One region of the Nonomuraea antimicrobica genome, then DNA from elsewhere that is predicted to be linked to it. Evidence: riboswitches for the same ligand, from Rfam matches in the RefSeq annotation. Region 1 holds a riboswitch; the other holds the start of a gene.

Region 1 (5,198 bases):
CTCGGTCATGACCGGCCTCCCGGGTGGACATGAGCCCTTTGACAGTCGTATACCGCCTAGCAAGCGCTTGTCCATATACGGGTGGCCGTTACGGTCAGGTACGCAACAGCCGTACCCTTGTCTGAAAGGGCATGTCGCGAAGGGACAAGTGGGATGAGTTCAGCGGGTGAGGGCCTGGCTCGCCCGCTTCCCGAGCAGGTGCGGCTCAACGTCGTCGACCTGGCGTCTCAGGTTCTCGGCGCGGTGCCCGCTGCGTCCGTACCGCCGCCGCTGCGGGGCATCGCCAAGTTCGACCCCCGCAAACGGGCCAAACTGGGCGGGGCCCCCATCGCGGCGCAACTGGAGAACGACAAGAAGTTCCGCGAGCTGGTCGCCGAGTCCGTGGCGGCCGGCTGGCCCGAGCTGGTCGCCTCGCTGGCCGAGGGCAACGTCCCTCCGGCCGCCGACCCGGTGCTCGTGGCCGCGGCGGCCTACCTCACCAGGCCGCCGGGCTGGGCGGAGATGATCGAGGCGGCCCGTACCGATCTGGAGCAGACGGCCGTGGCGGCCGAGAGCTCCGAGCGCGAGGAGGCCGTGGCGCGGCTGCGCGAGCAGCTCACCGCGCAGAAGAGCGCGGCCAAGGAGGAGACCGACCGGCTGCGCGAGCAGATCAGGGCGGCCCGCGCGGAAAACTCCGATCTGCGCCGCAAGTTGCACGACGCCCGCGAGCGGGCCAAGTCGGCGGTGCGGCGGGCCGAGGAGATGGAGCACGCGGCGGAGGAGGCCAGGTCGGCCGCCACCGCCGCGGGCAGCGGCGCGGAGTCCGAGCTGCGGCGGTTGCGCGAGCGGCTGGCCGACGTGGAGAAGCAGCTCGAAGCCTCGCGCCGGGCCGCCCGCGAGGGCCGGAGCATCGAGGACGCGCGCATCCGCGTGCTGCTCGACGCGCTGCAGGACGCCTCGGCCGGGCTGCGCCGCGAGCTGGCCCTGCCCACCACGATCAGCCGGCCCGCCGACTCGGTCGCGGCGGTCACCGGCGAGCGCCCCGGCGTGCGCGGGGTGCCCGCGCGGGCCCTGGCCGACGACGACCCCCAGCTCCTCGACCAGCTCCTCGCGCTGCCGCAGGTGCATCTGATCATAGACGGTTACAACGTCACCAAGACCGGCTACGGCACGCTCACCCTCGCCGACCAGCGCACCCGGCTCATGAACGCGCTCGGCGGGCTGGTGGCGCAGACCCGGGTCGAGGTGACCGTGGTGTTCGACGGCGCAGAGCTGAACGCCCCCGTGCAGGTGGTGGCGCCGCGCGGGGTGCGGGTGCTGTTCAGCGCGCCGGGGGAGATCGCCGACGACGTCATCCGCCAGCTCGTACGCGCCGAGCCGCCAGGCCGGGCCATCGCCGTGGTGTCGTCCGACCGGGAGGTGGCCGAGTCGGTCAGGCGGATGGGTGCCAGACCCGTTCCGTCTGGCTTGCTGCTGCGTCGGCTGAGCCGCGCATAAGTTATGAATTGCCGGGTTTGGGCGATACCTCACTCGTCGCTTCTGTACTATTTCGCCCCAGGTGGAATCCCTGGGAGGCGACACTGTGAGGTTTGGCGGGGTACCGGTGGCCGCGGGTCTCGCGTTCGGACTGGTGCTGACCCCTCTCGGAGCGGCCGTCGCTGATCCCGAGCCCACGCTCGCCCAGGCCAAGGCCAAGCTCGACAAGCTCAACGACCAGGCCGACAAGGTCGTCGACCGGTACAACACCGCGAACGAGCGCTACAAGAAGGCCAAGACCACCTACACCAAGCTGAACGACGGCTACAAGCGCAAGCTGGCGACCGTCGAGGACCTGCGTGCGCAGGTGGTCGGCATGGCCGTCGACAGCTACCAGCTCGGCGAGGACGTCACCTCCTGGCCCGGCATCGTCGGCTCGGAAAACCCCGCGGGGACGCTGGCGGGGCTGGCGGTGGCCGGGCAGCTCGCGCAGGAACGGGCCCAGAAGCTGGCCGTGTTCGACCGGGAGAACCGCGGGCTCAAGGGCGAGCGGGACAAGGCCGAGGCGGCACTGAAGGACGCCGACAAGGAGCGGGACTCGGTCCAGAAGGAACGCTCCGAGGTGCAGAAGCTGATCACCCAGCAGAAGAAGCTGCTGAAGAAGCTGGGGGCGTACAACCCCGGCAACCCGGACAGCGTCGGCATCAAGTACACGGGGCCCGCCTCGGGGAACGGGGCCGCGGTGCTGCGGTTCGCGTACGCGCAGGTGGGCAAGCCGTACATCTACGGCGGCACAGGGCCCAGGGGGTACGACTGCTCCGGGCTGACGCAGGCGTCCTGGGCGGCGGCAGGCGTGACGTTGCCGCGTACGACGTGGCAGCAGTGGGCGTGGGGGGCGAACCGCAAGGTGGACCTCGACGACCTGCAGCCAGGGGATCTCATCTTCAGCGAGGGGCTGGGGCACGTCAGCATCTACGCCGGCAACGGGGACATCGTCCATGCGCCGCAGACGGGCGACGTCGTCAAGGTCGTCAAGCTTTCCGCGTACGGCCGCAACCTGGTCGGCGCCATCCGCCCCTGACCCGGGCGCAACCCTGATCGCACAGCCCTGACCGTACGGCGCTTGATCGTGCGGCGCTGATTTCCGGTTTCCCGCTCGGTCTGCGGTCACCGACCATGAGCCGACAGCGTTCTCATTACTATGGATCATAGTAGCTATGTTGATCAACTGGACAGAATGGGGCTGTGGCCCGGCCTTTCGAATATGGCTATGGATCGTAGGTTGTGGCGATATTTCGCGACATGTATCGCGATGGTGGCCCCATGGGTGAACCGTTCGCGGGTGCTCGCGGAACCGGAGTCGGTGTGACGGATGTGACGAAAGGGATGTTTGGGACCTGACAATCTTGGACGCGCCCAAGTGTGAGCAGGGTCACATTCCGGTAACAAAGCCTGGGGTCCCAGCAGGGGTTTCAGCTCTGACATCCCCCTCTGTCTGATCTTTACAGCCCGGCGTGCGCTTTGCCGATCCTTGAACCTTCGGCGTAGCTTCTGGCGTCGTCGCGGTGCACAAGCCATGTCCCCCGCGAACCGGCATCGGTTCCTCCCGATGTGAGACAGACAAAGATCCGCCGGTCGCCCCCGATATCCCCGAGGAGCAGCACCCTCATCGGGCGGCGACCTGCCGAATCCGTGCAGTCATGAGGCACGGAGCCGGGGACCCAGCGATCCCGTTCTTCCCGAGGGATCAGGGGTGAGTCGGCGCGCGAATCGCGCCGTAGGGCTACTTCCAGGCCCGAATCCGTCAGCTAACCCGGTAGGCGTTCGTGGAAGACGCGAGGAGAAATCCTGTCTAGCTCCCTGCAGAACCCCCGCCTGTCCCGCTTCGCCCTGAGCGGCGTGGCACTCACGATGACCGTGACGGCCGGAGGTCTGGTCCTCCATGCCCCCACGGCTCAGGCGACGACGACGAGCGACTCGGCCGGAACGGCGGCGCCGGCGGCGACCACCGCCGGCGCCTCGAAGACGGCCACGGCTGCCCGGCAACGGGCCGCCAAGGTCGCCCGGCAGCAGGCGAAGGCCCGCAAGGCCGTCGCCGCGGCCAAGGACCAGATCGGTGACCCGTATCGGTACGGGGGCACAGGGCCTGGTTCGTTTGACTGCTCCGGCCTCGTCCTGTTCGCCTGGAAGAAGGCCGGTGTCAAGCTCCCGCGCGTGGCGAGCAGCCAGTTCGCCCGCATCAGGAACAAGATCTCCTGGCGCAACCTCAAGCCAGGTGACCTGCTGTTCTTCAGCGGGCTCGGCCACGTGGGCATGTACGTCGGCAAGGGCAAGATGATCCATTCACCACGGACAGGTGAACGGGTACGCATCGACAAGCTGGACGGATGGCGTAAGTCGTCTTTCGTCGGCGCGGTCCGTCCCGGCATGTGAAGAAGCCCCGCCCGGATTCCCCCCGATCCGGGCGGGGCTCTCGCCTGTCCCCGCGGGCGGCCGCGAATCCGCCCAAGCGGCACGCGGGTGCGGCGGCTGCCAAGCGGCGGCCGCGAGTCCGCCCAAGCAGCACGCGGGTGCGGCGGGCGGCTGCCAAGCGGCAGTCGCGAATCCGCCCAGGCGCACGCAGCGGCTGCCAAGCGGTGGCCGTGGATCCGCGCAAGCGCGGGCACGAGTGCCGGGCGGCTACGATCGGCCCCGTGTCCGAGCAGGTGAGCCGACGAGCCGTGGTGGCCGTCCTCCTGCTCCTGGTCCCGGGCGCGGCGCCGCTCCCCGATCTCCCCGTCCTGCCCCCGGAGATACGCGATCTGTGGCCCGGCCGCACGGTCGTCAGCCGGGGCAGGCACTCCGTCGTGGCCCTGCACAAGCCCGCCGGGCACGAGCCCGCTGGGCACGACTCGGCCGGGCTCGCCGATCTGGCCCGCAGGGCGGACACGGCCGGGCTCCGCGTCTCCGCCGTCCTGGGCGGGCGGGTACGACCGCTCGTCGTAGTGCCGGAGTCCGCCCGCGAGGCCGCCGCGCTGGCCGGAGTGGACCGGCTCGACGGCCTGGCCGCCGTGGCCGACCGCGGGCGCGTGATCGTCGTCCCCGAACTCTTCGCCACCCTCAACCCCACCGGCAAGGACGTCGTCCTGACCCACGAGCTGACCCACGTCGTGGCCGGGACCGAGGGTCTGCCGGTCTGGCTCTACGAGGGGTTCGCGGACTACGTGGCTTATCGCGACGCCGGGTTGCCCGTCGCCACGGCGGCGGCCGAACTGGCGGTCGAGGCGCGGGCCGGGCGCCTGCCGAGCGCTTTGCCCGGACCTGCGGCTTTCGCGGCGGACGGGTCCGACCCGGTCCGGCTCGCGCGTGCGTACCAGGAGGCTTGGCTGGCGTGTCGCTTCCTCGCTGACCGGTTCGGTGAGGGGACCCTGGTGAGGCTCTACCGTGCGGCCCAGCGGGCGGGCGTCGATCGGGCGCTCGCCTCACTGGGCCTCTCCGTCGCCACGCTGACGGCGCGGTGGCGCGAGTACGTGCGGGATCAGCTCGTGTGAAGGGGAGGCAGATGAGCGAACGGCGAGACGAGGAAGACGCGCCGCACGACGCCGGTGGGCCGGAAGCGGCGACGCCGGTGACGGGCGCACGAGAGGCGGAGACGCCCGCGGCCGGGACGCGCGAACGCGACGTGCCGGACGGAGAGATGGCCGCCGTAGGGGTGAGCGCCGCACACTCCGACGGCGACGCGCACTCAGGCGCGGACGCATCTT
Region 2 (5,198 bases), on a different contig from region 1:
CGCGACGGTGCGCGCGGTGCGCGACTTCTGGCACGAGGAGGGCTACCTCGAGGTCGAGACGCCGATGTTGCAGCCGATCCACGGCGGTGCCGCGGCCCGGCCGTTCAAGACCCACATCAACGCCTACGACATGGAGCTCTACCTCCGCATCGCGATCGAGCTCTACCTCAAGCGGCTCGTGGTGGGCGGCATCGAGAAGGTCTTCGAGATCAACCGCAACTTCCGCAACGAGGGCGCCGACTCCACGCACAACCCCGAGTTCACGATGATCGAGGCGTACGGCACCTACCTCGACTACAACGACATGGCCGACCTGACCCAGCGCATGTACCAGAATGCCGTCGTGGCCGCGCTGGACACCACGGTGGTCGTGCACGAGGGCACCGAGATCGACCTGGGCCTCGCCGAGTGGCCGCGCATCACGCTCTACGACGCGGTGTCGCGGGCGGTGGGCGAAGAGATCACCACCGCCACCACCCTGGAAGAGCTGCGCAAGCTGGCCGACCGGCGCGAGATCCACTGGGATCCGAAGTGGGGCGCGGGCAAGCTGGTGCAGGAGCTGTTCGAGGTGCTGGTGGAGCACACGCTCGTGCAGCCCACGTTCGTCATGGACTATCCGCTGGAGACCTCGCCGCTGGCCCGCAACCACCGCGACGACCCGCTGCTGACCGAGAAGTGGGACCTGATCGGGTTCGGCACCGAGCTGGGCACCGCCTACTCCGAGCTGAACGACCCGATCGAGCAGCGGCGGCGGCTGGTCGAGCAGTCCCTGCTGGCCGCCGGCGGCGACGTGGAGGCCATGCAGCTCGACGAGGACTTCCTACAGGCGCTGGAATACGCCATGCCGCCCACCGGCGGCATGGGCGCCGGCATCGACCGGATGATCATGGCCTTCACCGGCAAGAACATCCGCGAGACGATCCTGTTCCCGCTGGTCAAGCCGACACAGTGACACGGGCGCCGGTCCGCCGCAGCCTGACGGGCAGGCGGGCCGGCCCGCGCAGCACCACGTTCGCCTTGTACGGCGGCGCGGCGACGGCCAGCTCCAGCCCGGGCGCCGCCGAGGCCAGCGCCGACAGCGCGATCTCGCCCTCCATCCTGGCCAGCGTGGCTCCCAGGCAGAAGTGGATGCCGAGCCCGAAGGCGACGTGCCGGCCGGGCTCCCGGGTCACGTCGAAGCGTTCGGGGTCGGGGAAGACCGCCGGGTCGCGATTGGCCGCGCCGATCACGGCGAGCACGGGTGCGCCCTTGGGCACCGCCACGCCGCCCAGCTCCGCGTCCTCCAGCGCCACCCGCGACGTGAGCTGAACGGGCGGGTCGTACCTCAGCACCTCCTCCACGACCTGCTTGGGCCGCTGCGCGGCGTGCCCCAGCAGGCCGTGCCGCACCAGGTGGAACACCCCGTTGCCGATGAGGTTGACGGTCGTCTCGTGCCCGGCCACGAGCAGCAGCACGCAGGTGGCCAGCAGTTCGGGCTCGGTCAGCTCGCGCACCTGGGTCAGGGCGCTCAGCAGGTCGTCCCCGGGGCGGCGGCGCCTGAGCGCGGCGAGTTCGCGGAAGTAGTCGCGAAACTCCCTTCCGGCCCGCCCGGTTTCCGATACGAGGTCGTCTGTAAGCATCGGGTCAAGACCGCGGGCCAGGATTTCGCTCCAGCCACGGAAGCGCTCCGAGTCCTCCTGAGGCACTCCGAGCATCTCGCTGATCACCGTGACCGGCAGCGGGTACGCCAGCCCCTCCACGAGGTCGGCCTCCTCCGGCAGCGCGTCGATCAGCTCGGCCGTGACCGCCTCGACGCGCGGGCGCAGCCGTTCGATCATGCGCGGGGTGAAGGCCCTGCTCACCAGCGCGCGCAGCCTGGTGTGGTCGGGCGGGTCCATCCACAGGAACGACTCAACGGGCTGACCTGGGTCTCTGTTGGGCCCGCCGCCTGGGCCGCGGCCGAAGCGCGGGTCGCGCAGCAGCGTCGAGCACAGCTCGTGGGTGGTGGCGACGAGCAGGCCGCCGGGCGTACGGAAGAGGGCGCCGCGCGCGCTCATCTCGCGGTAACGCGCATATGGATCGCGCAGAAACTCCCGATCGAACGGATCGAAACCCAGAACGTCGGCCGGGCTCGTCGACGGCTGATCCGGAACGGCGGAAGGCTCGACGGGGTCGCTCATCGTGGACCGATCGATGCCGACATATCGCGAGTACGTCACACATTTCGGATCATGTCAATAGCGCTCGTCAAGAGTGGCGATTGTCATGCTTGACGACCTTTCCGCGATGCGTTTACCGTCTGCGAGGAGCGACTTGGGCCCGGTCGAGAGGCCCAAGTTCTGCTGTTGGGGGGGAGGGCTCCCGATGGATGTGCTCACTGAAGGCGTTGAGCTGAGCCATGCGGATCTGGCGTTGCTGGCGGAGCTGGCCAAGGGGGTCACGGTAGACCGGGTGGGCAGACGACTGGATATCAGCGGTCGTACGGTACGCCGGAGGCTGCGGGGCATCTGCGACCGCATCGGCGTGGCCACGGCGATCGAGGCCGTGGCCTGGGCGGCCCGCCGCCAGTTGATCTAGCGACGGGAGATCCGGCCGATGCCGGGCTCAGTTGGCGATGCGTACCGCGCCGGCCCACGGGCGCCCCTCGATCGAGGCGATCCGTACGACGTCGCCGGTCTGCGGCGCGTGCACCATCATGCCGCCGCCGAGGTAGATGCCCACGTGGTGCAGGTCGTTGTAGAAGAACACCAGGTCGCCCGGCCGCAGCTCGGAGCGGTCGATGTGCTTGCCCGCGGTCCACTGGCTGCCGGTGTAGTGCGGCAGCGAGATGCCCACCTTCTGGTAGGCGGCCATGACGAGGCCGGAGCAGTCGTAGGAGCTGGGCCCTTCGGCGCCCCAGACGTACGGCTTGAGCTGCTGCGTGAGCGCCCAGCGGGCGGCCTGCGCGGCCTTGCCGCTGCCCGCGATCGGCAGGTTGACGCGCTGGGCCCGCGTGCCGGACCGGCCCGCCTCGCCCAGGGCCCGCTTGAACAGGTTGCTCTCGACCTTGGTGACGAGTTTGGTGATCTTGTCGCGCTTGGAGTCGAGGTCGCTGACGAGCTTCTCGACCTCCTCGATGCGCGTCTTGGCGCCGGCCTGGGCGCGCTCGGCGGCCTCCCTGGCCTTGGCCACCTGGTTGACCTGCTCGCCCTGCTGCTGCTCCAGCACGTACGTGGTGGCGGCGCTGTCGAGGAAGGTGTCGGGGTCGGCGGAGGTGGTGAACGCCAGCGCCCTGCTCAGCCCGCCGGTGATGTAGGCGTTCTCGGCGAGCAGGGCGGCCTTGGCGCGCTTGGCCTCGAAATCGGCCTGACTGGTCGCCAGCGTCTTCTGTGCGGCGTCGGCGGTCTTCTCGGCGGCCTTGAGCTTCTCCCGCTGGCCGTTGTAGTCCTCGGACAGCGTCTCGATCTCCGTGTGCATCTGCTCGACCTGCTTGGCCAGGTCCTGCAGCGAGGGCTTGGGGTCGGCGGACGCCGAGCCGACGGGGACGGCGATCAGGAACGCGGCGACTGTGACACTTACCACACCGAAGAGGCGTGGTCGCCGCGCCTGTTCACGAGGGCGGGCGTGCTTGCCCGCCGGCTTCCCCCCGCGGTTGAGCGTGCGCTTCACCAACCAGCTCCTCTCGTCGACGCCTACCGGGTTAGCTGGCGGGTTCGGGCCGGAGCAGCCCTACCGAACGGGTCGGATTCACCCCAGTTGGTGGCGCTGGGAGGACGCCACCGGCGGGTCCCCGGCTCCCCTTGCGAGGATTGGGCGGGTTCGCCGCATGCGACACGCGGCGAACATCGTCGCTGGACACTAATGCACTCCAGGTTCGGGCTCAACCACAACTGCCGAGTCTGTAGAGGTTTCGCAACTGAAGGGTCACAAGGTGATCTCGTGCCCAACCGTGCAGAACTGACTTTATGTCCTCTTTGCCGTTGGTTCCGCCAGAACGAGGGGGCACGCGGGTTTCGTGCACGCATGGCCACACGATGTAACAAGATAGGCCGAGACATGGGAGTTAGGGCCGAGCCGTAATGACATCTGTACCCTGGAGAGCCATGGAGCAGGTGGCGGAACTGACGATGCCGGAGACCGCGGTGGTGGTCAGGCGTGCCCGCACGCCCGACGTGCGCTCGGTCAGACGTCTCGTCGACACCTACGCGGGCGCTGGTCCGCGGCTCCTGGAGAAGGCCACGGTGACCCTGTACGAAGACGTACAGGAGTTCTGGGTGGCAGAGCGGGGCGGGCAGGTTGTCGGCTGCGGTGCGCTCCACGTGCTTTGGGAAGACCTCGCCGAGGTCCGCACCGTCGCCGTGGATCCTGAGTGCCGGGGCAAGGGCGTCGGCCATCGGATCGTCTCGGCGCTCATACAGCAGGCGACGGATCTGGGTCTGCGACGTGTATTCTGTCTGACTTTTGAGGTCGACTTCTTCGCGAGGCACGGCTTTCGCCCTATACAGGGCACGCCGGTCTCCCCCGAGGTGTACGCCGAACTCCTGGCCTCGTACGACGAGGGCGTGGCGGAGTTCCTCGACCTGGAACACGTGAAACCGAACACCCTGGGTAACACCCGCATGCTGCTCCATCTGACATCGGGTGACGCGGACCCTGACCTGATGGAAAGGTGATTGTTGATACCTATGTCGATACGTTGGGCAGCACAGGCATGTGTCCTGACACGTGCCACATGCGCACTCGAAGCGAGGTGACACGGTGAGCACCGGACAGCCGCCGTATCCACAGGACCCATCCGGCGAAAATTCTGCACCCGGCACCCCGTACGGGCAGCAGAACGCGGGCCGCCACCCCGGCGAACCCGACCCGGACGCGACTGTGATCGGCTACCGGGCGGACGACGCCTATGGGCAGCAGCCCCAGTACGGACAGCAGCAACAGCAGCAACAGCAGTACGGCTACGGCCAGCAGCAGCCCCAATACGGTCAGCAGCAGCAGTACGGCCAGCAGCAGCCCTCGCAGCCCGGCTACGGGCAGCAGGGTTACGACCAGCAGCAGGGCTACGGCCAGCAGGGCTACGGTCAGCAGCAACAGCAGCAGTACGGCTACGGCCAGCAGCCCCAGTCGGGCCAGCAGCCGCAGTACGGCCAGCAGGGTTATGGTCAGCAGGGCTACGGTCAGCAGCAGCAGTCGCAACCCGACTACGGCCAGCAGTACGCCCAGCAGCCCCAGTCCCAGCC

What was found. Region 1 has a riboswitch for cyclic di-AMP ahead of ABD844_RS14795 (C40 family peptidase). Riboswitches for the same ligand answer to the same signal wherever they lie in the genome.
Region 2: linked by a shared signal. The riboswitch ahead of ABD844_RS36915 (C40 family peptidase) and the one ahead of ABD844_RS14795 (C40 family peptidase) in region 1 are both predicted to bind cyclic di-AMP.

What each region holds. Positions count from the first base shown of each region.
Region 1 is NZ_BAAAZP010000051.1:33,030-38,227, reverse strand. It holds gene ABD844_RS14810 (phosphotransferase family protein) at 1-9, opposite strand, end outside; gene ABD844_RS14805 (NYN domain-containing protein) at 154-1,476, shown strand; gene ABD844_RS14800 (C40 family peptidase) at 1,583-2,536, shown strand; cyclic di-AMP (ydaO/yuaA leader) riboswitch at 3,128-3,293, shown strand; gene ABD844_RS14795 (C40 family peptidase) at 3,355-3,888, shown strand; gene ABD844_RS14790 (gluzincin family metallopeptidase) at 4,149-4,985, shown strand; gene ABD844_RS14785 (M48 family metallopeptidase) at 4,997-5,198, shown strand, end outside.
Region 2 is NZ_BAAAZP010000149.1:57,581-62,778, forward strand. It holds gene lysX (bifunctional lysylphosphatidylglycerol synthetase/lysine--tRNA ligase LysX) at 1-952, shown strand, start outside; gene ABD844_RS36905 (cytochrome P450) at 936-2,198, opposite strand; gene ABD844_RS36910 (LuxR C-terminal-related transcriptional regulator) at 2,344-2,556, shown strand; gene ABD844_RS36915 (C40 family peptidase) at 2,584-3,540, opposite strand; cyclic di-AMP (ydaO/yuaA leader) riboswitch at 3,633-3,784, opposite strand; gene ABD844_RS36920 (amino-acid N-acetyltransferase) at 4,062-4,631, shown strand; gene ABD844_RS36925 (RDD family protein) at 4,717-5,198, shown strand, end outside.